Regions from separate parts of the Bartonella australis AUST/NH1 genome, predicted to be linked through region 2. Evidence: predicted binding sites of a transcription regulator. Region 2 holds the regulator's gene; the other holds the start of a gene.
What was found. Region 2 encodes LexA, which represses DNA repair genes until DNA is damaged. Its sites were predicted from a motif close to TGTTCNNNNTGTGTTCNG; they were not measured.
Positions count from the first base shown of each region.

Region 1: ruvC (crossover junction endodeoxyribonuclease RuvC) is a predicted target of LexA. The motif match lies at 5,593-5,610, and genes of this name have one in related genera.

Region 1 is NC_020300.1:1,420,952-1,436,845, reverse strand. Features, by position in the region: gene tolB (Tol-Pal system beta propeller repeat protein TolB) at 1-237, opposite strand, end outside; gene BANH1_RS06275 (hypothetical protein) at 284-1,444, opposite strand; gene tolR (protein TolR) at 1,520-1,972, opposite strand; gene tolQ (protein TolQ) at 1,984-2,697, opposite strand; gene ybgC (tol-pal system-associated acyl-CoA thioesterase) at 2,863-3,312, opposite strand; gene ruvB (Holliday junction branch migration DNA helicase RuvB) at 3,305-4,399, opposite strand; gene ruvA (Holliday junction branch migration protein RuvA) at 4,402-5,037, opposite strand; gene ruvC (crossover junction endodeoxyribonuclease RuvC) at 5,034-5,543, opposite strand; gene BANH1_RS06240 (DUF1465 family protein) at 5,820-6,341, opposite strand; gene opgC (OpgC domain-containing protein) at 7,448-7,714, opposite strand; gene BANH1_RS06230 (thiamine phosphate synthase) at 7,752-8,426, shown strand; gene BANH1_RS06225 (tetratricopeptide repeat protein) at 8,582-9,637, shown strand; gene efp (elongation factor P) at 9,953-10,525, shown strand; gene BANH1_RS06215 (inositol monophosphatase family protein) at 10,529-11,320, shown strand; gene BANH1_RS06210 (ABC transporter transmembrane domain-containing protein) at 11,476-13,284, opposite strand; gene rpmE (50S ribosomal protein L31) at 13,493-13,714, shown strand; gene BANH1_RS06200 (YebC/PmpR family DNA-binding transcriptional regulator) at 14,142-14,888, opposite strand; gene BANH1_RS06195 (DUF1013 domain-containing protein) at 15,250-15,894, shown strand, end outside.
Region 2 is NC_020300.1:789,677-805,570, reverse strand. Features, by position in the region: gene BANH1_RS03430 (septal ring lytic transglycosylase RlpA family protein) at 248-1,036, opposite strand; tRNA gene BANH1_RS03425 (tRNA-Lys) at 1,368-1,443, opposite strand; gene lexA (transcriptional repressor LexA) at 2,260-2,973, shown strand; gene rimO (30S ribosomal protein S12 methylthiotransferase RimO) at 3,195-4,508, shown strand; gene ttcA (tRNA 2-thiocytidine(32) synthetase TtcA) at 4,545-5,432, opposite strand; gene rpsD (30S ribosomal protein S4) at 5,703-6,320, opposite strand; gene murI (glutamate racemase) at 6,502-7,314, opposite strand; gene BANH1_RS03395 (RNA methyltransferase) at 7,307-8,143, opposite strand; gene sfsA (DNA/RNA nuclease SfsA) at 8,457-9,182, shown strand; gene map (type I methionyl aminopeptidase) at 9,166-9,996, shown strand; gene radC (RadC family protein) at 10,014-10,808, shown strand; gene BANH1_RS03375 (DUF3126 family protein) at 10,838-11,050, opposite strand; gene BANH1_RS03370 (alpha/beta fold hydrolase) at 11,467-12,240, opposite strand; gene BANH1_RS03365 (DUF192 domain-containing protein) at 12,253-12,690, opposite strand; gene BANH1_RS03360 (cold-shock protein) at 12,820-13,395, opposite strand; gene BANH1_RS03355 (ABC transporter substrate-binding protein) at 13,726-14,853, shown strand; gene BANH1_RS03350 (branched-chain amino acid ABC transporter permease) at 14,982-15,894, shown strand, end outside.

The DNA.
Region 1 (15,894 bases), 630 kb from region 2:
AGACTCTTTGCTAAGTGGTGAAAAAAGCCCCGACCGTTCAAGATCTGCGGTGACCACCGCGGTAATCTTTTGTCCCAGCGAATCGTTAGAAATAAAATTCGTAATTGCGATTTGTATAGGGTTAAAATCAGCGCCCGCAATGGTTCCTTTTAACTGTGCATGGGCCGATAAATTCGAAAGCCACAAACTTACGGCGACGATAAACCAAGAAAAAACGCTGCGTTTTGCGGTAGTCATAACGGGGTGTATCCTTTCATTTTCACTAAAAGAGAAAATATATTCTTTATGGTGCCATTCCTCGAAGGGGATCAACATTAAAATCAAAACCTTGCCCCCATAAATCATACTGATCACGCGGGAGGTCTGCGTAAGGTTGGCACGAAAAAACGGCCGCATATACTTGCCGCATCATTATAGCTTGCTGATTTTCTTCACCACTAAATGGTTTAATCACCGGCTCCCCCACGACCATCCCTCTACGGTCTAAGTAAAACTGCAAATGCACAATCGGACGATTGTCTAAATTTCCACCAATGGCAACAAGTTTAAGCTTTTTTTGTATGCATGCGCCAGCGATATTTACTAATGTTTGTGCCATTTTTGCGGTATCACCGACGTTTTTTTGTGGGCCTAAAGCTTCCGGCTTATTGGAGCGCTTCGCGCCCCCTCCTTGAGTGCGCGTACGATTCAAAAGATTTTTTTCTTCTCTCACTAAAATATCTTCAATTGTCAGTTCTCCCTGTTTCTTAGGAGTTTTTGCGTCTTGGGAGGCGGATTGCTTAGCCGGTTTGGGTTTGAGATGTGGGAGAGGCGTTTTTTCTGGTAGCTCAATTTTTTCGGGCGATTCACGATTCTCTATTTTCTTAACAGGTACGGCAGGTGCTGGTGGTTCCGCTTCTTTAGTAGTTTCCGGCACCAATGGCGCGACCGACTCTGGTTCTTGAACGGGCGTCATTGGCACCTGCGGTGCCGCTGGATCTGGTTCTTTCGGCGGGATTATGGCCTCATTTTCGGTTATTTGAGGAGATGTTTCTGGTTCCAGCAATTCTTGTTCTTTGAGCGGTGGTACAAGGGCCTTCAGTGTGTCCTCTTCTTCTCCAGAGGGTGGGACTGTTGCATCAATATGCTGCAGTTTTTCCTTTGGATTGAGCGGAGATAAATTATCGATTGTCTCGTCACCAATATGGCGAGCATCTTCTTCGTCTTGCGGTTTCATGGTCGGTCGTGGTGCCGGATTTTCGCGAAGAGGAGCGTTTAATGATCCTTGTTGAAAGGAAAGCTCTTGGTCCAGGGGAGCCAAGGTAACGGAGATAGCTTCCAACTGTTGTTGCGGTAAAGGAACAGAATTAATAAAATGCACGCTCCCCCAACTAAGAAGAATTACGTGCGCGGCAAGCGACAAAATCAGGCTCCATTTTGTATTATGATGAAGATCTTTGTTCATCCCTATGCCTTGCTTTTTCCATTTTGGTAATTGCTCACGGTTATTGCGCGCGTTATACGATATTTATAATAGGTTTTATTGCGCCAAACTGGCTAAAGCAACTTGCGAAAAACCAGCTTTCTGAATATCAGCTAACAGCTGTAGAACTTGTTGATATTCAACAGTTTTAGCGGCGCGCACAAAAATACGTTGATCTTTTTGTGCAGGGCCGTTCTTCAATTGAGCTTTGAGCTTTGCAATGAGAGCTTCAGATGTATCATAATAATCATGATTAATGGCTAAGCGCCCTTTTTCGTCAAGTGAAACCGTTAGCGGGGGGGTATTGGCTTGCACCGGCCCTGCTTGACTACGAGGCAGATCAAGAGGGACTCCGTTTACTAGAAGCGGGGCAGATACCATGAAAATAATCAACAAGACAAGCATGACATCAACGAAAGGCGTCACATTAATTTCACTCATCAAGCAGCCGTGCGCACGCCGCCGCCTACGTGTATTTTTTTGAGGAGAAGGAGCAACAGAAAGCGCCATGATTTCGCTCCTTATAAAGGTAAATCAGATGTTATGGTTTCATCAATGCGCCGCAATATAATTGTCGAAAATTCATCAGCAAACCCTTCTATTTTCGCTATTATTTGCGCACTTTCATGCGTTAATTTGTTATAGGCGATAACCGCAGGAATTGCCGCAAATAAGCCGATTGCAGTAGCTAGAAGCGCTTCTGCGATCCCTGGTGCGACAACCGCGAGCGATGTATTTTGAGATGCGGAAATAGAAAGAAATGAATTCATAATACCAACAACTGTTCCGAATAGACCAACGAAAGGGGCCGCTGACCCAAGAGTAGCTAAAAATCCTAATCTTGACTCTATTTTTGTGCTTTCACGCGCTAAAGCGAGATCCATAGCTTTATCAATTCTCGTTTGTAAATTCAGGGACGGTTGCTTCCCTTTTACGAATGATTTTTTCCATTCTGTCATCGCTGCTATAAAAACTGCGGATATACCGTCTACACGCCGACTTTTATAAACAGTGTAAAGTTCCTCCAATGGCCTTCCCGACCAAAAAATACGCTCAAAGCGTTTTATGTCACTCCGCATGCGCCGGTATGCTAATATTTTATCGATAATGATCGTCCAACTCCATACAGAAGAAAACAGCAGCCCAATCATGACAACTTTCACAACCCAATTGGCCTGCATAAACAAGCTTAATATGCCAAAAGTTTCGGGATTCGTAAATTCTATTTGCGACACGACCGCCCCCTTTTTAAACGGAAGACTGACTTATTAAACGGAAGACTGACTCAAAATACGCAATAAAGCATATTGTTTTACAGTTTCTAAATTCAACGAAACAAAATAAAATTTATTAACAAAGAATTATTTCGGAAAAAGAAACTTCGATAAATGTCTCCGTCTCTACTGCTCTGTCGGAGATTGTGCAGAAAATAAACCTTTGGGGAGACGTCGTGGCTTCCCTTCTTGGTTAATAATAGCAATTTCAACTTTCGCACTCACCAAAATTACGTCATCGCGCATAATACATTGCTCTATAATAAGGCGTGCGCCCTGAATATGGCCAATTCGCGTTTTAATCACCAAAAGGTCATCAATTTGCGCAGGTCGTGAAAAATTAATTTCCATATGCCGAACGACAAAAAATAATTTTTCACCCTGCGCTCCCGATGCTAATTCTATATTATTGACGCCCGTATCTCTCAAAAATTCTGAGCGGCCTCGTTCAAAAAATTCTAGATAGCGTGCGTGGTAAACAACACCAGAAAAGTCCGTATCAGCGACGTAAACTCGTGCTTGAAGATCGTGAAAAGGGTTTGTGCAAACGTCACTGAGATGCGCTATTTTAGTCATCTCTTTCCTCCCATAAAGAAATTTGTACCGATGTGTTAACTTGTTTCCCGCCCACTTTAGAGAGCTTTTGTGGTGAAATCGTGGAAGGAGGCGCGCAAAGTCCTAAATGTGTCCAAGCTTTTTCTGTGATAATCCGTCCGCGCGCTGTTCGTTGAATAAAACCTTGTTGTAAGAGATAAGGCTCAATAATGTCTTCAATGGCATCACGCGGTTCTGAAAGAGCTGCGGCGATTGTTTCAATCCCTACCGGGCCGCCTAAAAAAGTTTCTGCAATAAGGATCAAATAACGGCGGTCAAGCGGATCAAGGCCAAGGGAATCGACTTCGAGTCGAGAAAGTGCTTCATCAGCGGTAGCCTGATCAATTTTTCCTGCACGTTTGATAAGAGCAAAATCACAAACCCGACGTAAAAGCCGGCCTGCAATCCGCGGGGTTCCCCGTGCGCGGCGCGCAATCTCGCGGGCACCGTCATCATTAATCTGCACTGAAAAAAGGCGAGCATTGCGCTGAACGATATATTCTAATTCTTCTATAGTGTAAAAATTTAAACGAATTGGTATGCCAAAGCGATCCCGTAATGGGGTGGTCAATAAGCCTAAACGCGTTGTTGCAGCGACTAAAGTGAATTTGGCTAAGTCAATTTTAACGGAACGCGCAGCAGGCCCTTCGCCAATGATTAAATCAAGCTGATAATCTTCCATCGCTGGATAAAGAATTTCTTCAATTGCTGGATTTAAACGGTGAATTTCATCAATAAAAAGAACATCGCGTTCTTCAAGATTGGTTAAAAGGGCGGCCAAATCTCCAGCTTTTGCAATGACTGGCCCCGATGTGGAACGAAAATTAACCCCTAATTCTTTAGCCATAATTTGCGAAAGGGTTGTTTTTCCTAAGCCGGGAGGGCCTACAAATAAAACATGATCGAGAGCTTCTTGGCGCGTTTTCGCAGCCTCAATGAATATTTTTAAATTTGCGCGTGCTGCCTCTTGGCCGATAAAATCATTAAGTGTCTGCGGTCTTAAAGAACGGTCCGGATCTTCAGGAAGGGGAACAGCATCAAGCAGGCGTCGATTCTCATCTTTGTTCATTGTTACCTTACGTTAAGCGGGAGGGAAAGCAATTTGAGGCTATGGCGAATGAGAAGGGCTGAAGAAATAGTTTCTCCTTCAAGGTCATTCATCGCTGAAGTTAAAGCATTAACTGCTTGGTCACGTTCAAAACCAAGCTTGATTAAGGCCGATAATGCATCATCGACTGGTTGATTAGCTGCTTCTGAGTGGGAATTTAAAGCAGGGGGGAAGACTCTTTTGATATGTTCGCTAAAGGGAAGCGTCTTGCTTTTGAGTTCACCGACAATTCTTTCGCTAACTTTTTTGCCAACTCCGGGAGCGCGACTGATCATGGCCGTATCATTGAGTGTAATTGCTTGTGTCAGTTCATTGGGCGATAAAATACCCAAAATGGCTAAGGCAACTTTTGCACCTACTCCTGGCACATTTTGCAAAAGACAAAACCAATCTTGTTCAGCTTTTGTTGTAAATCCAAAAAGACGAATTGCGTCTTCACGAACATGTGTTTCAATGAACAAACTTAAACTTTCGCCGAGAGTTGGTAAAGAAGGACGCAGCCGGTTTGAAATAAAAACGACATATCCTACGCCATGCACATCGAGAATAATATGGTCGTCGAAAATGTCTTCAAGGATCCCCTTCAATTTGCCAATCATGCGCAGGCCTTTAAGCGACGAGATAAGCCGGTGCGGTGGGTGCTATGGCAGAGTGCAAGCGCGAGCGCATCGGCGGCGTCACTGCTGTCAAATTTAGCTTGCGGAAGGAGGACTTTCACCATCATATGGATTTGCTCTTTGGCGCCGTGGCCGACACCGATGACCGACTTTTTAACTTTATTCGGTGCATATTCGGAAACAGGGAGACCTTTTTGAGCTGGAGCGAGGAGTGCAATGGCGCGCGCTTGACCAAGTTTTAAAGTGGCCGTGGCATCTTTGTTAACGAACACATGCTCAATGGCTGCTTCGTGGGGCATAAATTGGTGCAGGACAGCTAAAAGCCCTTCATGGAGCTGGCAAAGTCTGGAAGCGAGGTCACGCTGTGCATCGGAGTGGAGCGTTCCCGCTCCGACAAAGCGGAGCTGATTGCCTAATAGGTCGACGACCCCCCATCCTGTCCGCCGTAGCCCAGGATCAATACCTATAATACGAATCGTCTCTGCCATAGGGCCCAGTTTATGCTATTTTTATATGCTTGAATAGAGGGAATAGGAAAAGAACATAAGAAGAACATATCAAGGTAAACAAAATTTAAAAAATGTTAGGGAAGGCTTGAAGTTGAGTTTGAAAATAGCGTCTATATCGCGCGCTTATGCAGAGAAAGGGTTAAGAAAGGATTGGGTCTGAGCTTGAAAAGTAACAGCTGTAGCCGCATTTAGTATGCAGGGAGAAACGAGCGTTGCTTGTTAAGACTTTATTGAGGAAAGGAAGACGCTCAAAATTCATTGAGGGCGCTGGAAAATCGTGTTCAAGAGCGCAATTTGTTTGTTAACCGGGTTATTGTTTTTGACAATTTGAGACAGATCTTGCCTTCCATCATGGCTCACGTGGCGCATCCGCTCTTCTAGACGCAGCGACTGAGCTACAAAGCAGCGGAAAATCTCTGGTAATTCTTCCCAGTAAGTTGTCTCTAGCTCTAAGGACGGTGTATGAAGAGAGACTTTCGCACTCTCTTGCTTAATTTGTTCGGGCGACATTTCTCCTTCACGTTCCGCACGAAGGAGTAAAAGCCGCGAAGCGACTTGCATAAGCCGCGTGCTCAAATATACAGCTTCCTTTGCGTAAAGAGCCGAGATTTCCGCCGGAAGAGAACGAGCAATTATTTTGCCCTCTGTATCAATATAAGTCGCCGTTTCTTCAATCAGAGTCATTGTCTCTTCATAAAGACGGTCAAAAATACTTTCAAAAGCATCGTGCTCGATCATGACAATAGGTTTATCATGGGGACGTTCATGTGCACTCACGCTCTTACACTCCCGTACCAAGATAGAAACTATGACAACCAATAAACACAAAGTTGAGCAGTTTTTTCATCATTCCCTAGAATAGCTTCTTTAAGATTATCGCGCAACGCGCTTTTTGTATTAAGGATAACGGGCCTTATACCAAGAATACTTTACCTCGCAACGGTGCTCTGAATTTATTGACGCTCAAAAAATAACAGGCGACGATATCCCACGAATTTTCGCAATGATAGCGATGACGGATTGTATAGCGATGCCGCTCACAATCAAGAGAGCGTCTGAAAAAAAATATATTTGTCGTTACTGTTTTATAAATTTATCCGAGCATCTACAAAAATGGTGTCGGTTGCAAAAACATAAGTCATATTTCCCTCATAATCTTCTAAAAGTGCCTTTTTGATACGTGAAACAGTCTACGAAGCCGCGGTAAACAGAAAATTGGGGGTGGTGAAGCTAAAATATGAAAGAGGTGAGATAAGCTCAGAAAATTTTTATTAAAGTCGATGAACAGTGAGGATCCAGGAAGCCACCTAAGCACCCCCCCCCGCAAGTTAAAGTAAACCCCGTAAAGAGAGTGATGTAACCGACCAATAAAATCAATAAAAGAGATTGAGAATCGGTTTTTTGTTATTGTTTGAGAGATAAAGCACTTATGAGCGTTCGGTAACAAAAAGAAATTGCCACGACAAAGGGCCCAAAAACCGCTGCCCCGATAATGAGTAAGAAGGATAAGAAATCCTATAAGGGTTGCAAGAAAGTTAAACCATGAAGGAGAGCGCAAGAGGGCACCTTTTATATTTATGATTTATGGTCAAGGCGCAGTACAAAAAGAGCAGAAATCGTAAGAGTCATATAAAGTGGGAAAATATTATGACAGCCTAATTGATTAACTAAAGCTTAATATACACAGATGCGGTAAAAAGTTGTGCCAGGAATAAGCTGAGAGTGTTCACTTGATAAAAGGTGCTCGGAGTGCCAAAGCAAAAAGGCGCTAAAAAAGCTCAAAACTGTAAAGATGACGAGAAATTGTACTTTATAAAGCCGGAAAATTTGCTGTTGCAGTTTGTGTGCAACGTAAATAAAGCCCGCTTTATATCAGCGGGCATTCAAGTTAAGATTGAAAAAATATCTGAAAGTAAAACGAATATTTCGGTTGAATCAGAAAAATCAAAATTTTTATGCGTTATATGTTCGTAAAATATTCTAGGAATATGGTTGATGAAAATCGTCAACAGCGCTAAAGAACGTAAAATGTCTATGTGTATATTACGGTAGGAAAGGGAGATGTCGTGATCGGGAACACTATTGTGTGCCGTAAACGGACCTTTACAAGAAACAAAGGCTATCAGTTGCTTTTGGCAAGTTATATTCATACAATAAAACTTTATTTTGGTGCGCAGGGGTTACTGTATGATAGAGCGAAAAAATAAATCGACAGAGCCATATCTTTCCCCCCAATTGGTTTTAGCCTTGGATATTCGCCGCGCTGTAGATCCCGCATTTTTGCGTAAGATGTTGCTTAAAAAACCTTTTGCTTGCGTGATCATTTACGATTCGCAAGGTCCACAAAGCGACGAAGTTTTTTTGCAAAATAGTGCCCGATTATACGCTGACGATATTCAAAACAGTGGGGCTGCTCTTCTCATCGCTGATAATAGCCGTATTGCAGGCCGAATAAAGGCTGATGGTGTGCATCTGGAAGGGGACCTTGACGCTCTGAAAAGCCTTAATAAGCAGAAAAAAGAACAAAAAATAGTCGGTGTTGGGAATTTGCGTAACCGCCATTGTGCTATGAGCGTTGCTGAAAATGGAGCTGATTATCTGCTGTTCGGAAAATTAGGCGCTGACAAAAAACCACATGCTCATCCTCGAAATATTCAGTTAGCGCAATGGTGGGCAGAAATTATGGAAATTCCTGCTCTTATCCAAGCAGGGAGTGATCCTATTACTTTTGAGGAAAGCTTAAAAACAACATGTGAATTCATTGTTGTTGAAGAAATGATTTTCGCTCATGACGACCCTTTAGAGGTTCTCGATAAAGTGAAAAAGAAATGTGAAAATTATTCCCTCCCTACGGGGATGTAATCTTTATGGCAAAGGAGAGGCACGGTCTTCATGCTAAGCGGGGGTATAATTCTTCATGATAAATAGGGATGCAACCTTTTACGGTATAAGCTGGGGTACGGCCTTTTATAATAAGCGGGGGTATAATTTTCATGGTGAATAGAGGTGTGATCTTCATGGTAAAAAGAGTCATTTATGCGCTAGCTTTGATGACAATTTGGTCTTCGACAGTGGCTGCAAATCAAATTGAGGCTGCCGATGAGGCATCAGACGCTTCCAAATGTACAGTGCGCGCTGTTCAAGATTTTGTGAAAAACGAGAAGGTTCGGAAATCTTTCCATGTTTTAGAAGCTGGGCAGTATGATGAAGCTTATGATTATTATGTCCGAGGGCGTTATCTAAGGGCTTTTTATACTGCGCTCGAACGTGCTGAACTCAATGACCCAATCGCACAGACTTTGGTTGCACGGATATATGTGGAAGGATATGCTGTTCCAATGAACGGGGAGTGTGCGGCTTTTTGGTTTCAGCGTGCGGCGGAACAAGGCGAACCACAAGCACAACTGCGCTACGGGCTTATGTTGTTTAACGGTGATTTTGTAACAAAGGATCAAAAACGAGCGGAAGAGTTTATTCGAAAAGCCGCTGAAGCTGGCGTTAAAGAAGCTCAATTTTATTATGGGGAGCTGCTCCTTCATAAAGCTTTACAGAAAGAGCGGGAGCTCGCAGGGGTTTCTTCGCAAAATATCGAAAGTGAAGCCATGGATCAGGCTTTAGTCTGGTTCTTGAAAGGTGCAGCTCTTGGAGATTCTGAGGCCGCTTTCGCGGCAGCAAAAATTCTTGCTTCGGGAACTTTAACAATGCCCAAAGATTACGATAACGCACGAAAATTGATCGAAATGGCAGCTGATAATAACAATGTAATGGCGCAAATCATTTTGTCCCAATGGCTTGTTCAAGGCCGTGGAGGAGATACCGATTTTCACCGCGCTTTTTATTTACTCTCTGATAATGCAATTAAAATGGTTGTGCCAGCACAAATCGCTTTGGCAAGACTTTATCGTGATGGGATCGGAACAACAGGTGATACCGTAATGGCGGCTGCTTGGTATATGGTTGCAAAGCGGGCAAAAGCACAGGCCCAGGATCTTGAAACGATGTTGGAAGGGATGGGCGAAACTCAATTGAAGGAAGCGCGTGAGAAAGCGCGACGATTCATATCTGCTCACTAAAAGGTGCCCTCATCAAAAAAGGTTGCGTTCTTTTTGAGCGTATTAATCCGTCTATGTTAAGTTTCGGAAAAATTTTCAAAGCGCGCGCAGCGAGGATGCTTTTATAGTCTTGCAGAGAGCCGATACGCTAAGCTATATGGTGGCCTGAAGTTTTTAAGGAGCTTGTGTTTGAGGTCCTTTTATAGTCTTACAGAAAACTGAAAGATTAAGGCGCATGCGACTCCTTTTATAGAAAGATTAGAAAATTTTTCTCTAAAAAGATGAAAAATAAGGATGTAGAGTTCTCTTTTGCAGAGATAAAAGTGGGTGTAGACTATGAAGATTAATGGTAATGAAATTCGGCCTGGAAATGTGATTGAACATCAAGGGGGCTTGTGGGTAGCTGTTAAATGTAATGCCGTAAAACCAGGGAAAGGGGGGGCCTTTAATCAGGTTGAAATGAAAAATGTGATCGATGGTACGAAACTTAATGAACGATTTCGTGCCGCCGAGACCGTTGAAAGAGTCCGACTTGAACAAAAGGACTTTACTTTCCTTTATCAACAAGGTGATGTTCTGGTTTTTATGGATTCGCATTCTTATGAACAGCTTGAGTTGCAAAAAGATTTTGTCGGCGATCGTGCCGCTTTCTTGCAAGACGGCATGACTGTGACCGTTGAGCTTTATCAAGAAAAACCGATTGGTATATCGCTTCCAGATCAAGTCGTTGTAACCATTGCTGAGGCTGATCCTGCCATTAAAGGGCAAACTGTTACATCATCTTATAAACCTGCCATTCTCGATAATGGTATCCGTATCCTCGTGCCGCCTTTCATGAATGCTGGCGAACGTATTATTGTTGATACTAATGAATTGATTTATTTGCGTCGCGCAAATGAAAAAGGATAAAATATGGCCCATTCTGCAATTATGAATGTTATGGTTCAAGCCGCCATTAAGGCCGGGCGGTCCTTAGTGCGCGATTATGGCGAGGTCCAAAATTTGCAAGTATCATTGAAAGGCCCAGCAAATTACGTCAGCCAAGCGGATCGTAAAGCAGAAAAAATTATTCTCTCTGAATTGGTCAAAGCACGGCCAAAATTTAGCTTTCTAACAGAAGAATCTGGAGAAATTATTGGTGAAGATTCTCAGCATCGTTTCATTATTGATCCTTTAGATGGAACAACAAATTTTTTGCACGGCATTCCTTTTTTCGCTGTTTCTGTCGCCTTAGAGCGTCAAGGACAGATCGTTGCTGGTGTGATTTATAATCCCGTTGCCGATGAGCTCTTTACCGCCGAGCGTGGAAAAGGTGCCTTCTTTAATGACCGGCGCTGCCGCGTGGCCGCACGGCGGAAATTGATAGATTGCGTCATTGTAACTGAAGCGCCTTATTTAGGACACTCAAATCATGGGCAATATCTCATTGAGTTGCGCAATATTATGGCAGAGGTTGCTGGTGTTCGCTGTTTAGGGGCAGCGGCTCTCGACTTGGCTTATGTTGCGGCTGGAAGAGCTGATGGATTGTGGGGAAATGATCTTCAAATTTGGGATATGGCAGCTGGAATATTGATGCTTCGCGAAGCAGGTGGTTTTGTCACTGATAGAGAAGGAGGAAATGATATTTTTGGTAAAAAAAATATCATCGCCGGTAATGAATTGATTCACGCTGAATTAAGAAAAACTCTCAAAAAAACTGTTTAAGACAGCAAAAATAACGAGCGTTACACGTCATTTGGTTCAATGATGCATCGAGAGATGTTGGCGCTCTCAGTACATTAGTGATTTAGAGATATTAATGCGCCGAGGATATGCCAGCGCTGTGGCAATTTAAGCCGTTAATAACGCTGGAGAGGACCTCATTTTTGTGAAAATTGCAGTTTGGCTAAACGCGCATAAAGCCCATTTTGTGCGATGAGTTCTGCGTGGGTCCCTTCTTCAACCAGAGAACCTCCATCCATCACGAGAATGCGATCTGCTTTTAAAACTGTCGCCAAACGGTGCGCAATAACCAACGTTGTGCGATTTTGCATAATCCCATCTAAAGCTTTTTGCACGAGATTTTCACTTTGAGCATCTAAGGCCGATGTCGCTTCATCCAGAAGCAATAAGGGCGCATTTCTCAAAATTGCTCGCGCAAGACCAATGCGCTGTCTTTGCCCACCAGAGAGCATGATACCGCGTTCTCCAACTTGAGTGTTAAAGCCGTCTGGCAACGCTTCGATAAATTCAAGCGCGTTGGCTGTTTGGGCTGCTGCTTCAATTTCTGTTTGACTGGCATTTTCGGCGCCAAAGGCAATATTGTCGCGTAATGTGCCGTCAAAAATAGCAACATCTTGCGGGACATACGCAATTGAGCGGCGTAAATCGTGAAGGGAAAGGCGGTTAATATCAACACCATCAAACAGGATATGGCCACTCATGGGGTCGTAAAAGCGGAGAATGAGAGAAAAAATAGTACTCTTTCCTGCACCTGAAGCGCCAACAAAAGCAACTGTTTCACCAGCTTTGACAGAGAAAGAAAGATTGTGCAAAATCTTTTCTTGTTGTCTAGAAGCATAAGTAAAATCAACTTGCTCAAAAGTAATCGCTCCTTGGACAGGCTGTGCTAATGGTAAAGGAAGCTTTGGCGATGAAATAAAAGGCTTTTCTTGCAATAATTCAGCAAGCCGTTCAGCTGCACCTGCTGCTTGCACTAATTCTGCGCCAACTTCTGATAATTGTGCAAAAGTTGCTGCTCCAAAAACTGCGTATAGGACGAATTGACCTAATGTACCGCCGGACATTGTGCCCTTCAAAACATCGTGTGATCCGATCCACAAAATTGCAACGACGCTGCTAAACACCAAGAAAATTGCAAAGCCTGTGAAAAAAGAGCGCAGAATAACGGAGGCGCGCGCCGTTTGAAATGCACGTTCAACTAGATCTGAAAAGCGTGCAGAAATAAATTTTTCAGCAGTAAAAGCTTGCACAGTGCGAATAGCGCTTATCTGTTCGGTTGCTAGGGCATTTGCGTCGGCTAGACGATCTTGTGCAGAGCGTGTGCGTGAGCGGACTTTACGCCCAAAGATAATCAGTGGAATAGATACAACAGGGATGGCAAGCAAGGCAAGCGCGGATAATTTAGCGTTTGTGATGACCATCATCACAATGGAACCGACCACCACAATCAGGTGACGCAAAGCGATAGAAGCTGTTGATCCTATGGCTAATTTTATCTGGGTCGTGTCTGTCAAAAGCCGTGAAGCAATTTCGCCAGAATGAGAATGATCGAAAAATGCCGGTGAAAATTTCATGATATGTGCGAAAACATCACGCCGTAAATCAGCAACTACTTGTTCACCTAATGTGATAACGCAATAATAGCGGGTGGCTGAAGCAAGCGCTAAAAGCAGCGCTAGAAAAAACAAAACACCAAAATAAAAATTGATTTTTCCGTGATTTGAAACTGTAAAACCGTGATCAAGCATTTGGCGAATGGCGACAGGTAAAGCCAGCGTGACAAAGGCCGCGACAAGCAAGGACAAAAAAGCGACAACGATAAGCCAACGGTAGCGGATAATGTAAGGCTTAAAACTTGAAAGCAAAGACACAGAACGCTTCCTGTCGCGCCTCTCTTTGGATTTCACGGAAGAGCTCAGCGGCTTTATAAGATGTTTTTTATTCATTTTATGATAATTCAACTTGATTGCTTAACGATGCCCGTCTGGTCGTTTTATTCCCCCCAGGGCTACGCTTCTTGGACACTTGTTTTTTAATGCACATTCAGCTATAACGCGGCCATAGTACGATCAGTTTATCAAAAAAACAATAGAGAACGCGCTTAAAATACAGTCAAAGGGGTGTTTCATTGTTTGAAAATAGAGGGTTTTCCGTATGAAGGCAAATATTCATCCCGATTATCATATGATTAAAGTCGTTATGACTGACGGAACCCACTATGCGACCCGTTCAACATGGGGAAAAGAGGGGGATACTCTTAGCTTAGATATTGATCCAAGAACCCACCCAGCGTGGATAGGCGGTTCTCAGACATTGGTCGATCGTGGCGGGCGTGTTTCCAAATTCAGAAATCGCTTTGGTAATCTCGGCATCTAAAATTTTGCTGATTAGATCCGCTGTCTCAAACAGCGGCCTTGGGTGTGCTCCATTGCCTAGGCAGGGCCTGTGAGCTTGTGCAGGCATATATTTGAAGCCGTATCCCAATCTGTGAAAAACTGAACCGGCACAAGAAGTTAATCGTGCAATGCGGCTATGAGAGTGGTGTTACGGTAACATAATTACCGTAACAGTGTAACCGCTTGAGAAGAAGCTATCCGCACCGCAACAACGGGGAAGTAGTGGCCCGAAGAGCGTCATATTCGCGTCCTCGTGGACAATTTTAGCTGTATTTTGTTTGCTCAATATACGCCCGCTGGGCAAAACAAACTTATCCGCTTTTTGTCTCTAACAGAGAGGTTTAGACGCTCCCGGTTAAAAATACCCGGAAGACTATAGGTGCATATTATAACGCAGCCGGTCGCGGTTATGCAGAAAGTTTTGCTAAAATTTCGTCACTGACATCAAAATTAGCATAAACATTTTGCACATCATCATCTTCTTCTAACGTTGCAATAAGGCGCAAAATTGATAGTGCTTTTTCTTCATCCACCGGTGCAAGGGTGGTTGCTTTCCAAACAGTATTAATCGATTCCGCTTCGCCAAGAGTGTCTTCAAGAATTTTCGAAACTTCGCCAATATCTTCAAAAGCACAAATAATGTGGTGGCCTGTTTCTTCGGATTGGACATCCTCGGCACCTGCTTCAATCGCGGCGTCCATAATGCTATCCGCAGTGCCTGCTTCGGGCTTATAAATAATTTCACCGATTCGGTTAAACATAAAACCCACCGAACCCGTTTCCCCTAAAGCACCACCCGATTTTGTAAAGGCCGCGCGCACATTAGAGGCTGTGCGGTTGCGGTTATCAGTCAATGCTTCAACAATAATCGCGACGCCTCCTGGGCCGTAACCTTCGTAGCGTACCTCATCATAATGCTCCACATCACCGCCTGAAGCTTTCTTAATGGCGCGTTCGATATTGTCCTTGGGCATCGATTGCGCTTTGGCGTTTTGCACAGCGAGCCTTAAACGCGGATTCATTGCCGGATCAGGAGAGCCTTGCTTCGCTGCAACCGTGATTTCGCGCGCGAGCTTAGAAAATATCTTCGAACGCACTGCATCTTGGCGCCCTTTACGGTGCATAATATTTTTAAATTGTGAATGGCCTGCCATGGCTTACCTTTCAGTTTGGATGACCAGACGCCTCTTTAGGTTAACGAAATGTACCACAGCGTAAGGTGAATAGACCCGATAAAATCTTTATAAGAAAATTCGCGTCAAAGGTAAAGATATTCTCGTAGTAATCATCACAGGATAGGTGTATCTTGTAGTGACTTGAAAATCGCGCTATAAACTATCAAAAAGCGTGATTTCATAGTAGAGACGGTTTCTTCTGTGTCCCGTTCAGTTAAAGCGGAGCGGGGGCGGTTGGCGGTTTAGGAAACAAAAGACTCTAGGGCTCTGGAAGATAAATGGCCTTAGAGCGGGCGGTAACCTGCCTCGATAAAGAGGCGAATAAGAGGATATTATAAAAATGGCAGCACAACTTTTGATGCCAAAAGCAACAGCGGTCTGGCTGGTTGATAATACAGCGCTTTCTTTCGATCAGATTGCGGAATTTTGTAAATTGCATGTGTTAGAAGTGAAAGCCATTGCTGACGGTGAAGCCGCCCACGGTATTAAAGGACTTGATCCAATTAGTTCCGGGCAATTAACACGCAGCGAGATCGCGCGCGCTGAGGCAGATCAAACAGTGCGCTTAAAAATTTCTCAATCAAAAGTGCATATCCCTGAAAAAAAACGAAAGGGTGCGCGCTATATCCCTCTCTCCCGGCGTCAAGATCGCCCGAATGGTACATTATGGTTGGTGTTGAATCACCCTGAATTGAAAGATGCACAAATTGCACGGTTAATCGGGACAACAAAAGCAACCATTGAGCAAATTCGCCACCGGACACATTGGAATAGTGCTAATTTAGCTCCCTTAGATCCCGTGGGGCTGGGCCTGTGTTCACAAATCGATTTAGATATTGAACTCCATCGCGCGGCAAAAAACCGCCCTGTGCCAGCTGAAGGGGACGGGACTTTACTTCCTGCGTCGGTTACAGAAAATGGCGTCTTTGACGAGGGCGAAGCTAAGCAAATTACCGATGAAAATTTAGACGCCAGCAAGGTTTTT
Region 2 (15,894 bases):
GCTTCATTCAACATCATTAAAGCGATACAATAATGTGTTGTAGAATCTTTTGTTTCTTCCTTTGAAATTACCTTCAATATTTCAAATTCACCGCTGATACAATAAATTCTCGATAATCTGACTTTTCAGCGAGCATGTCCGTCCTGACTTATTTAGCACGTTTGGAATAAGCTACTTGCTAATCGATCATCATTAATTATCTGTCGCTTAAACATTTTTTATCATTAACGTAAACTTAATTTTCCGTTTAAAGCAGATTGAGCGAATTTATCATAATCTTCCCAATCGCTTTATCTGCGAAAACCATTTGATTGAATAATACAGGTTTATCAGGCAAAATTGGACCCGCTTCCGGCAATTTTATCAGCACAGGCTTAATTGATTGTTCTTTATTTACTATTGGTTGCCTTTTATCTATTGAAGTTTTAATTAATCGTCGCTGGCTGTCTGTACTAAACGCCAAAAATACAGCATCTTTTTCCTTTTTTTTCGTTACGGATGGAATACTATCTCTACGTACATAAGAAGCCATTAAATAGGAATTTTCGTAATTATCAGTAGGTGCTCTAGCGACGTACTCCACCTGAACATCTGTCACACCTTCATCTGCATAGCCAAGCATTACTGCAGCTTGTTTTGATAAATCAATAATTCTATCCTTTTTGAAAGGACCGCGATCATTTACCCTAACAATAATAGAAGCTCCATTTTTCAAATTAGTAACACGAGCATAACTAGGTAAAGGCAGTGTCGGGTGAGCAGCAGTCAAAAGATTCATATTATAAATCTCCCCATTTGCTGTTAAACGCCCATGAAAATACGAACCATACCATGATGCTTTCCCGACACGCTTGTAGCTCAGGTCATCTTTTGGATGATACCATTTTCCTTTTATTTGGTAAGGTTTACCGACAACAAATCTCCCCTCGTCTTTTTTCTGATTTTGGTTATTTAATAATTTTGGGGGTACTGAGGCAATTTTAGCCTCCATTTTATCACTGGAGTCTTTCATTACAGAGTGTGTTACTTGATTCACGCACGCCGTTAGCAATTGCAATGTAGCCATCATAAAAAAAATCGAAATATTAATTTAGTAATGGAAATAGCTTTTTCTTCACTGTTTAAAAACATTTATTAACCTAATTATTTCTATTCACGTCCATAAACAGCAGCTTGCACCTTCTGTATACAATAAAGCTTATATTTACGAAATAATTGCTTTAGAAAAGTCTAGCACAAAAATAGAAAATTATAAACTGTGAATAAATAGAATATAGTTTACCTTAAACAGTTTTAGGACAACAACAATAAACAAATTAGAAAAGTTAACTTCCTAACTTCTTGCATAATATTTGAAATATTATCATTGGTGAGCGCGCAGGGATTCGAACCCTGGACCTACTGATTAAAAGTCAGTTGCTCTACCAGCTGAGCTACGCGCTCCCAAGCAAGCTAACTTGCTTTTGGAAAGTGACAGGAACATACGGGCGACTTCTCATTTGGTCAACACTTTTTAAAAAAATATTATTCCTCAATTCAAATTATCCAAAATGTTTATTATTTTTGTTAATTTATCATTTTGTGCTATTTTGTTAATTTTAAATAATAAAAATAGTTTAAATAAGTGAATATCCTAGAATTATTAAAGTAATTATATTAAAGTTATATATAAATACAGTAAATTGTGTTTAATATCATTTAATTAATAAATTAAAACTATAATATAATATATTGATATATATCGAAAATATTATACTGAGCTGTATCAGTAGATACTTACGTTCAAGCAACAATCTATATTATAAAAAGGAAGCTTGTGTGCTCGAAAATCACTATTAAAATAAAAACATAAAGCTTTCAGTTGTAAATATTTTACGAACGATAATAAAACCAGTATGTACGATAATTTCGAGTGTTTAACTAAAATAGTTAACTACACAAAGTTCAAAATAGCATTTAACCGATATTATGATGCGTGACAAATAAATAATAGCCAAATTACGTGAAGCTGTTTTTACGAAATATATCATTATTTTTTAACGACATCACTCAGATAACACAGAGAACACAGCTAAGTAACTTATAAGCTGAACATAAAAAAAATAGCCCTATAAGCTTCTAATTTATACTCAAACAATAGGCAAAGATTTTTGATTTATTTCATAAAAACTTGTAGAACAAGTGTGAAATACATATGTTTTGTTTTTTATGTTTTGTTTTTTAGTGATTTCTTTTTCGATTTCTTGATTGGAATGTTGAATGCTGACGTGTAAACAATATGAGCTGCTTTTGTTCATTCACAATCATATGAAAGAAACAGGTGTCCCACCCTCCTTTGATGAAATGAGAAGAGCGCTAGAACTTGCTTCAAAATCCGGTATTCATAGACTCGTTACAGCTCTAGAAGAACGAGGATTTATACGCCGTTTACCAAATCGTGCCCGCGCAGTAGAAGTTATCAGACTCCCAGATAGAATAACATTTGATCTTTCTTCGGCTCGTAAAATTTTTCCAAGTATGATAAAAAAAGACAAAAAGAAAATATCAAGAAACTTAGACAGTCTCGATAATATTAACGCTGTAGATAAAAAAAACGTCACTATTCCTATCATGGGCCGCATCGCCGCTGGTGTACCTATTTCTGCTATACAACAACAAATAAATACACTTTCTCTTCCGCCAGACATGATCGGTTTAGGAGAACATTACGCTTTAGAGGTTAAAGGAGACTCTATGATCGAAGCAGGTATTTTTGACAGAGATACTATAATTGTTAAATGTCAAAGTACAGCAACATCAGGCGAGATTATCGTTGCATTAATCGATAAAGAAGAGGCAACTTTAAAACGTTATCGACGTCAAGGGGCCTCTATTGCACTAGAAGCCGCGAATCCTCACTATGAAACGCGCATATATGGATCTGAGCGCGTTCTCATACAAGGTAAACTCGTTGGGCTTATTCGTCGATATTGACTAAAATAATGCAGCAAAAATAAGCACAATTTGTGTATTTAAATAAAAAGTTGATGGTATATTTTCCGTATTTTATATCACGCGTTCTGCCAGGATACCTATGAAAAGAATAAATAACTTGGTAGTAAATTGCATTGTAAATATATAAAGACAGAAAAACACAGGATACTTTAAATTTTACTCTTTGAGTAAACAATAATGAATAAAATGCAGGAATTATCATGGTAGCGCCTCGTATTAGTTTTGTTTCTCTTGGTTGCCCAAAAGCGCTTGTAGATTCTGAACGAATTATTACAAGTCTTCGTTCCGAAGGCTATGAAGTATCAAATAATCATAAAAGTGCTGATCTCGTTATTGTTAATACTTGTGGCTTTCTTGATTCTGCACGCAATGAATCACTAGCTAACATTGACGAAGCTATTAAAAAAAATGGAAAAGTCATTGTAACTGGATGTTTAGGAGCCGAACCGGATACTATTCGCCAAGCATACCCTAATGTACTAGCGATTACTGGACCACAAGATTATGAAAGTGTCATGCAAGCGGTTCATACAGTGATTCCTCCTATCCACGATCCTTTTATTGATTTAGTGCCTCCACAAGGCATCCGCTTAACGCCCCGCCATTATGCTTACTTAAAAATTTCTGAGGGGTGCTCCAATCGATGTAGTTTTTGTATCATCCCTTCTCTGCGTGGTGATCTTATTTCACGTCCTATAAGCAATGTTCTTCGCGAAGCAGAAAAACTTGTACAAGCAGGTGTAAAAGAGCTTTTGGTTATTTCTCAAGATACCGGTGCTTACGGAATCGATGTAAAATATTCTGAAAGCCTTTGGAAAGACCGCACAATAAAAACAAAATTTTTGGATCTTTGTCTTGAGTTAGGAAATATGGGCATTTGGATACGAATGCATTATGTTTATCCTTATCCCCATGTCGATGAAGTCATCGAACTTATGGCTGCAGGAAAAATTCTTCCTTATTTAGATATTCCTTTCCAGCACGCATCTCCAACTGTTTTGCGCAATATGAAACGCCCTGCTCACATCGAAAAAATAAACCATAGAATTGAAAAATGGCGTAAAATTTGTCCAGACCTCACTTTACGATCAACGTTCATTGTTGGCTTTCCAGGAGAAACTAATGAAGATTTCGATATGCTCCTTGAGTGGTTGGAAGAAGCAAAAATTGAACGAGCGGGTTGCTTTAAATACGAAGCGGTGAGAGGCGCCGCCGCAAATAATTTAGGATTAGAAAATATTGCTGAAGAAGTAAAGGAAAGTCGCTGGAACCGTTTTATGGCAAAACAACAGAAAATTTCCGCTTATCTTCTGAAGAAAAAAGTTGGAAAAAGGCTCCAAGTTCTTATTGATGAAAGTTACGGAAAAACAGCTAAAGGCCGTAGTAAATACGATGCTCCAGAAGTAGATGGCATCGTGCATATATCATCGCGGCGGCCGCTTCGTGTGGGTGAATTTGTCACCGTTAAAATTGAACGATCTGATTCCTATGATCTCTACGGCATTGCAGTTTAGAATATCAAAAAAGAAGAAGATTTATGTCATCAATACTTAATTTAACGCATTGAAATCAAAAAGCTTTTTATCAAGTAAATGACTTGGGCGCACATTTGTCAAAGCGCGAATCATTGTGTCTTTACGTCCCGGCATCCTTTTTTCGATATCTTTTAGCATTTTTTTCATTGCATTGCGCTGTAAACCATCTTGGCTACCACAAAGATTACAAGGAATGATAGGAAAGCGCATTAACTGAGAAAATTTTTCCATGTCTTCCTCAGCGGCGTAAACAAGAGGGCGCAAAACAAAAAGATCGCCTTCGTCATTTAAAAATTTGCCCGGCATAGCGGCTAACCGACCACCGTGAAATAGGTTCATAAAAAACGTTTCTAAAACATCATCACGATGGTGCCCAAGAACTAAAGCAGAACACCCCTCTTCACGTGCTATACGATATAAATTTCCCCGTCTTAATCGAGAACAAAGTGAACAATATGTTGACGCGTCTTTTAGCTTATCTTTAACAACTGAGAAAGTATCCTGATACTCAATACGATACGGAATTCGGTGAAAATTTAAAAAATCAGGAAGAATATGCTTCGGAAAGCCAGGCTGGCCCTGATCAAGGTTACAAACCAAAATTTCAATGGGAAAAAGACCACGCCACTTTAAATCGAGGAGAAGCGCTAGTAAGCCGTAAGAATCTTTTCCGCCTGACAAGGCAACAAGCCATTTATTTCCTGAAGAAAGCATAGAAAAATCATTAAATGCCTGCCGCACGTGGCGCAAAAGCCGTTTGCGCAATTTATTAAACTCTACATTTGAAGGGGCGTCCCGGAACATCGAATGATAACCAGTACCCTCCCCCTCTAAAAGATCACTATTTTCTGCAGTTTCCTGATATTTAATTAAAGATTTGTACATGAGATCACGACCTCGCATAACGCAACAGTCCGTTCCGTAATACCCCACACGCGCAATAACAGATATAAAAAACCGAACCTATTCTAATTTAAATCCGTAAACTTAAAAAAAGAGTTATTCTATGTTACAGCGTGATAAAAAAACAGAAAACATACCGCGCTTAGCATCCAATAAAAAGGGACTTTTTAACGCCGCCTAAAAAAAGTCCCGATGAAAACAAAGCAAAATGCTTAATTTTCTCGACATATCAGAGATATAAGAGCGAAAAGTAATTTTGTATAGAGAAATTTATCGCGAATAAAATTCGACAACTAAATTCGGCTCCATTTGCACAGCATAGGGAACATCCGCAAAAGAAGGAATGCGGATAAAAGTCGCTTTCATTTCGCTGTGGTCGGCTTCAATATATTCAGGAACGTCCCGCTCAGCCAATTGCACAGACTCTAAAACTAAAACGAGCTGTTTCGATTTTTTTCGAACCTCAATAACATCACCTGGCTTACAGCGATAAGACTGGATATTAGTGCGCCGACCATTTACGTTAACGTGACCGTGGTTGATAAATTGGCGGGAAGCGAAAATGGTAGGAACAAATTTTGCGCGATAAACAACAGCATCCAAACGCGACTCCAAAAGGCCAATAAGATTTTCACCTGTATCACCACGACGGCGAGCGGCCTCTACGTAAGTCTTATGAAATTGTTTCTCGGAAATATCACCGTAAAAACCCTTTAATTTCTGCTTTGCACGCAACTGTACACCATAATCAGAGAGTTTTCCTTTACGCCGCTGACCATGTTGGCCAGGACCATAATCACGACGATTAACGGGAGATTTCGGGCGGCCCCAGATATTCTCCCCCATACGGCGGTCAATTTTATATTTTGTTGATTCGCGCTTACTCATCGCATTTCCTTCAAATAAAAAACAAGGTCAAAATAACCCAACTCAGAGGAAACGCGCCCTCCTCTGTCTTCAAAAACGAAGACTGACAGAACACCTCACGCACAACTTGCGAAGATATCCACGGGACACGTCAGTTAACGACATTTTCTCAAAAGAAAAATCCGCGCCTTTTCTATTAGTCTCACAAATTAAAGTCAACTCCCTTTATTATATTTAAATTGAATCTTTTCAATAAATGCTCTGTTGGGAAACTGATATTTTGCGATATAAACAATGCAAGATTTTCATGTTTTTTCAAATTTTTGCTTTGCATTTTGGGAAGTAACAACGATCTCGTATGTCTGGCCACAGCCTTTGCGGGATTAATCCATTCAACCGGCCACGGAGCTTGTTCACAAAACAGGTTGACCAAAAAAGGATAATGCGTACAGGCCAAAACAATGACGTCAGTATATTTACCATTTTCCTCAACAAAGCATGGCAAAATTTCACGGCGTAAGTCTTCATAATTAACAGGATATCCGTGTAAATAATCTTCAGCAAATCCAGCAAGCTTTTCGCTTCCAACGAGCTGGACACGACATTGGCCAGCAAAAGATTTTATCAATTCATATGTATATGCACGCTTAACTGTTCCAGGAGTCGCTAACACTGAGATTAAACCAGACTTTGTTCTTCCCGCAGCTAATTTAATTGCCGGTACAGTTCCTACAAAAAGGACATGGGGAAATTCATTTCGTAAATCTGCCATCATCAATGTAGAAACTGTATTACAAGCGATCACACATAAAGTAGGATTATAGAGTTCTAGGAGATTCGTAAAAATCTTTAAAATGCGGCGTTTTAAAACATCCTCTTCCCAGACGCCGTAAGGGAACCCTGCGTCGTCAGCAACATAAATAAATTGAAACTCTGGGACGAGAGCATATACTTCCCTCAGCACCGTTAATCCACCGATACCGCTATCAAAAAAAAGGAGTGGTCGTTTATCCATCAGCATTCACGCTCGTTTTGACTTGTTTCCGATCAAGTTCTACAGGTGCGCCACTTCCCCGCGGAAATTTAGGCGAAAAATGATCGAGCGAAGATACAACTCCCCGTAATAAACGAATTTCGGGTTCGCTAAAATTAGCACGTGTAAAAACAGAACGCATATTTGCAACCATCACCTCTTTACGTTCCTTAGGCCTAAAATATCCACGCACATCCAAAGCACTTTCTAATTGTGATAAAAAACCATGAAGCTCCTTTTTATCAGCGGGTTTCATCTCTATCGCGCCAAAAGCAGTATCATTTAAATTTTCTAAACCTGATTTCATCCATTCATAAGACATAAGTAAAACTGCTTGAGCGATGTTAAGCGACGCAAAAGCGGGATTAACCGGAAAAGTGACGATTTCATCTACAAGACTGATTTCGTCATTTTTTAGTCCCCACTTTTCTCTTCCGAACAAAATTCCCGTTTTATGACCAGCGTTTTCGCGGTAACGTAAAATACCCGCCGCTTCAACGGCGCTTTTGACACCTTTAAAACTATATCTTTTGCGCGCGGTTGTACCAAAAACATAATTTAAATCTATAATTGCGTCACGTAATGTTTCAAAAATCAATGTATTATCAATTACATGATCTGCTTTACTTGCAGCAGCTCTGGCTTTCTCATTCGGAAATGATTCTCGCGGCTTGACCAACCGAAGTTCAGATAACCCAAAATTCGCCATTGCTCTTGCGACCATACCGATATTTTCAGGTAATTGCGGCTCAACCAAAATAATAATTGGACCACTCATTATATTTTTACAATTTTTATTTGTTCCTGCCATTAATTTCACCAATTTTCATAAATTGTGTTTTACCGTCGGTTTTTTTAACTCAATTTTGCGAACAAGTACTCCCTAAAATGAGATTTTTAGCGGTAAACTGTAATCAATTTTAGCTTTTAAAATCAAATAATTATTTGCCTAAAACCTTAAGATGAACAAAGGATGTCGAAAAAATAGCTCCCACTTTTATACGCAATGGCACATATCGTCACATCTGTTATTTTTTATGAACGCAGCTTTACCGGATGTATCACTGATTTATTGAACCATAATTTAAATTGAATTATGATGTTGCACACTTTAATAAAGGAATATGCTTTTTATCCCCGAACTTTATCCTGCAAAACTCATTCGTCGTTATAAACGCTTCCTCGCTGAGGTCAGAACAAATGATCAACGCATCTTAACTGTTTCTGTTCCTAACACCGGTTCAATGCTTGGACTGACAACCCCTAATTTTAACGTTTGGCTTTCCTATAACAATAATTCTAAACGAAAATATCCCTATCGATTAGAAATTGTCGAAGCAGATAATACCTTGGTTGGCATTAACACGACTTTACCCAATCAACTTGCCCGGGAGGCAATTCAGTGTGGATTATTGCCCGAATTAAATGGATATAAAACAATTTTAAGTGAGCAGCGCTATGGTACACGATCCCGCATCGATTTCTTACTATGCGATGGCACTCTTCCTGAATGTTATTTAGAAGTAAAAAATGTTCATTTTATTCGGCAAAAAGGATTAGCAGAATTCCCTGATACAGTGACAAAGCGCGGCACACGTCACCTCGAAGAGCTTATAAAAATTGTACAGCGAGGAAAACGAGCAGCTATGCTTTACATAATTCAGAGAGAAGACTGCTCAGCTTTTGCGGTATGCCATGATCTTGACCCTGTTTATGGACGTAAATTTGATTTAGCGGTAAAATCAGGGGTAGAATTTTATGCTATAAAATGCCACGTAAGTGTGGAAGGTATCTTTCCGATTCATCGAGTGAAAATAGAAAATAGCAAAAAAAATGGCCAGTTACATTGAATACAATAAAGTACCTCCAAAATTTAACGGACAAATCCGTATCTTCGACGATTATGCTTTTGGTGAAATGCGCAAAGTTTGCCGTGTTGCTGCAGAATGCCTCGATGCACTTGTGGATATTATTAAGCCAGGTGTCACTACGCAAGAAATTGATGATTTTGTTTTTAGTTTTGGAGTTGAGCGGGGCGCCTTACCCGCTGATCTAAATTACCACGGATACAGCCACTCATGCTGTACATCCATCAATCACGTTGTTTGTCATGGCATACCAAATAAAAAATCTTTGCAAGAAGGCGATATTGTTAATGTTGATGTAACGTTTATCCTCAATAGCTGGCACGGAGATTCGAGCCGTATGTATCCTGTCGGGAAAATCAAGCGCGCCGCAGAACGCTTATTAAATGTAACCCATGAAAGCCTTATGAGAGGTATTGCCGCTGTAAAACCCGGTGCAACAATAGGCGATATTGGTGCAGCTATTCAGCGTTATGCAGAATCTGAACGCTGCTCAGTCGTGAGGGATTTTTGTGGACATGGTATCGGCCAGCTTTTTCACGATGCCCCCAATATTTTGCATTATGGAACACCGGGGGAAGGTGAAGAAATCAAAAAAGGTATGATATTCACAATTGAACCCATGATCAATCTCGGTAAACCTCAGGTCAAAATTTTATCCGATGGCTGGACTGCTGTTACACGTGACCGCTCTCTTAGTGCACAATATGAACATACAATTGGCGTAACAAGTGAAGGATGTGAGGTATTTACTTACTCTCCGAAAAATATTTTTTATATTTCAAATTCGTGTACTTAGATAAATGTAAAAATATCATGGCAAAACGATCAGATAAAAATGGAGTTGCTAAAAATAATTGCTCAAACTTAACCTTAGATGCTCCACTTAATTCAACGTCATCAACAAAAAGTGAAAAATTTAAAAAGAAAGCAGAGATCAATAAGTCTTATCAAGGACATCGTGAGCGTCTTCGTAAACGCTATTTAAAGATGAAAGGTAACGCAATTGAAGATTATGAATATCTCGAATTATTGCTTTTTCGTACCATCTTACGAGCAGACACAAAGCCAATAGCCAAAAATTTAATAGCACGTTTTGGTTCATTAGCTGAGGTACTAGGGGCTGATATCCACCGACTTCAAGAAGTTCAAGGGTGCGGTCCAGCTACCGCTATTGATCTGAAAATTATTTCAAGTGTTGCAGGACGCCTCGCCCGCGCGGAATTATCTAAACGTAATATTTTTTCATCATGGGATAAAGTATTAGCTTATTGTAAAGCCGTCATGGCTCATGAAACACGCGAGCAGTTTCGCGTTTTATTTCTTGATAAGAAAAACGGTCTGCTTTCTGATGAGGTACAACAAATTGGAACCATTGATCACACTCCCGTTTATCCTCGTGAAGTAGTCTCTAGAGCCTTGGAATTGTCTGCGTCAGGGCTTATCTTAGTTCACAATCACCCTTCAGGTGATGCTTCACCTTCTCAAGCCGATATATCAATGACCTACAGATTAAAAGACGCTGCCAATGCGCTAGAAATCACGGTCCACGACCATATTATTATCGCACGTAACAACTATACAAGCTTTAAAGAACTAAAGCTCATATAAAGAAAACTGAATCCGGTTACGAGAATACATTAATTTTTTAAATCGATATCTAATATTGCCATTGAAAAATTATAGGACAGTCCGTCTTCGTCTTCGTCGCGGTAAATCACACCCAAGAATTCATCTCTTATATAAACTTCACAGGAGTCATTCTTCTTTGGCCGAGCTTTTACCTGCAACGCTGAATTTTGGAATGTTGTTTTAAAATAACTGTCAAGTTTTTTGATTTCATCAGCATTCACTGCGCTCTCCTGCATTTTGAGATTATCAATAATTTTTTTCCGGCGGAGAAGACGATAAAATTTTCAATTACGTACTTCATGCTTTACAGCAAAATCCGGCCACAACACACTAAAACACCCATTACAATGATCTATACAAAGCTTCATATATCTACGCTCATGCGATATTTAATAGACGGCGATCGTACCTAAATATCTGACTTCCGCTTATCAATAAATGAGTTAATATATGACTTGCAACAATTTGTTCAAAATTTTTACGCAAAAAACATAAAAACACGCTAAATGCAATATTCTCCCGCCTCACAGCTTACAAATTTCGTACTGCAATAATGTAATTATAAGTAAAATTTTCGTAAGCCAAAAACGAAAAGACATCATCCCCTTCTTTAATCTTTGTAAATTATGAACGGCCCTTAAACCATAGGATGACGAGAAAGAAAATCGATAACACCTTTTTTATAAACTTTGTCTCCCACAGCGAGCATATGGTTTCGATTAGGAATTTGTAATACTTCACCGTGTGGTAGCAAAGCTGCCAGCGGCTCTGCTTGACCAGCAATCTCGTCCAAAGAGCCAACTGCAACGAGCGCGGGCCGCTTGATACTACGAATCTCAGACTCTGTTAATTCCTGTTTTGATGTCATAATACAAGCAGCTAAAGCCCGCTTATCACTTTTGGTTTGGTCCGCGAATTTACGAAACATTAGACCACGCGAATCGGCAATAGCCGAAACATCTTTTGCTAAAAGAGCTTCTGCGACAGGTTTCCAGTTACCTGCTCCTTTTACCATACCAATACCTAAGCCACCAAAGATCACACTATGCACATACGTCGGATGTAAAAGAGCCATAAATGCACTAATTCGAGCACCCATGGAATATCCCATAACATGGGCTTTGGGTAATCTTAAATGCTGAAGTAACCTGACCGCATCACTAGCCATAGCTGGCGGCATATAAAATGAAGGATCGTAACTTTTATCTGAATTACCGTGTCCGCGGTTATCAAGGGCAATAACGCGGTAACCCGCTTCAACAAGGCTACGAAACCAACCTGTTGCTTGCCAATTAACACGTGCAGAAGACGCAAAACCATGAATTAATAAAATGGGTGCGCCCTGCCCTTCTTCACGGTAAGCTAATCGCAAACCATCATGCTCAAAAAAACAAACATCTTCTGCTGTCATTTTTTATTACCCTTAATATTTCTCGTAAATAGCAGGATGGATGATACGTTGCCCTTTTTGTATTCGTTTATCAGCAACTTCACCAGCATTAATTTCGATAGCAAAGGCTGCAGGTACTTTTGACGAAATGATATCTTCAGAAAATGGACGAGCATTTTCAACAATTGAAACAATTATTCCCCTAGAATCTACAAACATCATATCCAAAGGTAAAGGTGTATCTGCCATCCACATAAGCATTTCCCGTTCATTTTCTGGTTTATCACTTATTACATTCCTGAATAGCATTGCGTGATCATGAGGAAAATCAGTACGATACATCAAGCCAGCTTTTGATTGAGCCTTTGAAAAAGCAAGCTCCACTTTATAAAAAATCGTTCCTTTCTCCGTTATTATCTTCAAAGGGATTGGGTCAACGGGAATTTTCATAAATTCTTTTGCTGTGCTCATATTTATACTCACGCAAAAAAACAGCAAAAAATGAATAAGTTGCCTTTTAAAAAAAATCAAAAACCATTTTCGTGAGCCAAAAACGAAAAAAATTAAGAATAAATAAAACAAGCACTCTATGATTAGAATCTAGTGCGTAGCAAATGGAAGAGCTATATCAGGATAAATCTCAGCAGCCATCAAACCTTTTTTTCCATTACCAAAACGTACGATAACAACTTGTCCTGGACGAAGTTCTGCCAAGCCAAAGCGACGCAATGTTTCCATATGAACAAAAATATCCTCTGTTCCTTGTCCCCGGCTCAAAAAACCAAAGCCTTTATCACGATTAAACCACTTAACAATTGCGCGCTCTAAACTACTTTCAGGAGTAACGACAACGTGCGTACGCACTGGAGTTTCTGACGGATGAAGAGCTGATGAGCAGTCAATAGACTTAACTTGAACACATTTCAATCCTCGCTCAGTTTTTTGTACAACACAAACAATCCTGGCGCCTTCCAAAGCCGCTTGAAAACCGTCCCGTCGCATTACGGTAACATGCAGTAATACATCAGGGAGTTCCAGTAAATCAGGCGCGATAAAACCGTACCCTTTGCTGCCATCAAACCATTTAATGACACCGCTAATTTCAATAACTTCGCTACAAACACCAAAATTGTCCTCAGACAGAGCACAATCTCTTAATGCATCCTTACTTATCATAATTAAACATGATCCTGTAGGTCTAAGTTTCGTAAATTGATTCTATATATTTAAGTAAACATTGCTCTTGCATTGACAAGCAAGCCCAAAGATAAGATTTCCCCACATTGTCGCACAAAATTTGCAGCGCCGGTCCATGAATTGTAAATATTGAGACAAAGCGCCTGATCTAATTTTTTACGTGGCTAAAAATAGCAAAAAACCTTAATATACAGTGGCTAATTTTGGGGCGTGTAACTTGCATGACAATAAAGTTCAAGGTAGAGTGCGTAGGAATCGGGATAAGCTATAAAAATCGCAGCCGCGGAAAATTCAGGAGAATGCACAATAATGAGGAAATTTTTTACCACAGCTGCTACAGTGATGGCATTTATAACAAGCGCTTATGCCAGCGATCCCATCAAAATTGGCGTGTACCTTCCATTAACAGGTCAAAATGCGTTTGGAGGCCAACTTGAGCTTGAAGGCGTACAGTTAGCTCACAAAAAAATGCCGGAAGTATTAGGGCGTAAGGTTGAGCTTATTATTATCGATAATAAATCTGATAAAGTAGAAGCGGCCAATGCCGTAATGCGCTTGACCGCGAGTGATAAAGTTAGCGGTATCATCGGAAGCTACGGTTCTTCGTTAGCATTAGCTGGCGGTGAAGTATCTGAAAAGGCCAAAACCCCCGCTGTAGCAACTTCAGCGACAAATCCACTGGTCACACAGGGCAAAAAATACTATTTCCGCGCATGCTTTACTGATTCTTATCAAGGTATGGGTGCCGCGACTTACGCTTTCCAAACCTTACATGCAAAAAAAGCAGCTATATTAAAAGATATATCGAGTGATTATGCAATCGGCCTCGCAAGCTATTTTAGTGCATCATTTAAAAAATTAGGGGGCGAAATTATTTCAAATTTAAATTACAATTCTGGGGATCAGGATTTTTCAGCAGCTCTCATACAAATTATAGCACAGGAGCCGGATGTTTTGTTTATGCCATCCTATTTTTCTGAAGGCGCAATTATCATGAAGCAGGCACGCGAGCTGGGCGCAAAATTTCATATTATGGGTGGCGATGCCATGGATAATCCAGAAACTATCGCAATTGCAGGGAAAGCCGCAGAGGGCTTTTTACATACAACACTTCCTTATGATGAAAATATGCCCAATATGTCAGAAGCTGCGCAAAAATTTACGAATGAATGGAAGGAAACTTACCCCGGTAAAGGGGCGAATATCAATTCTGTTTTAGGATATACTAGTTACTTAATGTTCGTGACAGCCATTAAAAACGCCGGCAGCGCAGATCGGGAAGCAATTACAACGGAACTTGGAAAATTAAAAGATTTTCAGACCCCTTTTGGTAATATGTCTATGGATGAAAATCATAATCCCCAAATGCCTATTGGTATAATTGAAATAAAGGATGGAAAACGCGTCTATCTGAATGAAATCGAACCAGCCATCTAAAAAATACCCTGAAGCAGCAATTCTCGAGTCAAAATATAGGATGTGGTTGAGGATTATTCTTTCAACTAAGCCTCTCAGGTGTCTTGCATTTTATCCTATATGAATTAACAAATACGGAGGAACAAGAGATGAGCACTGAAATGTTCATCCAGTATTTTTTTAATGCGCTAGCATTAGGATCTCTTTATGGGCTTATCGCAATTGGTTACACCATTGTCTATGGCATCTTGAGATTAATTAATTTTGCTCATGGTGATATCTTTATGCTGGGGGCATATTTTGTTTTCTTTTCTACAGTTAGTTTTATGCCTACCTGGGTCGCTATTTTGCTGCTATTGTGCGCAGTTCTAATGTATTATTCAGCATTTATAGGATTTAAAAAAAGGCCTAAAAATTATTGGATTGCTATTTTTCTTATTTTTATCTTGGGACTTGTCTACTATTCAAAAATTGCACCACAAAATTTTACACCAATTTGGATTTTATCCATTTGTTTTGCAATTTTTATTACGAGTGCAGTAGGCATTGCTATTGATTGGTTTGCTTACAAGCCCTTGCGTAATGCTCCGCGTATTTCGGGGCTTATCGGTGCGATTGGGATTTCTTTTCTCATCGAAAATCTTGCAACCATGATCTTTGGTGGTGTTCCAAAAGGTGTAAAGCAGCCAGATTTTCTTGTTGCACCAATTCAATTGCATTTGGGATCAGAGAAAATCATTCGAATTGTTCCTATGTCTCTCATCGTCCCTATTATTTCGTTCATTCTTGTTATTTTTTTGCTATGGATCATCAACAAAACGAGACCTGGCCTTGCTATGCGTGCGATTTCACATGATATTGAAACTACTCGTTTAATGGGTGTTTCTGTTGATAAAGTCATTGCATTCGCGTTTGCCGTAGGTTCTGGGCTAGCTGCTGTTGCAGGAATTATGTGGGCTTTGCGCTACCCGCAAATTCAGCCTTATATGGGCGTTCTTCCTGGATTAAAAGCTTTTATAGCCGCCGTTATCGGAGGTATCGGCTCAATTCCAGGAGCAATGC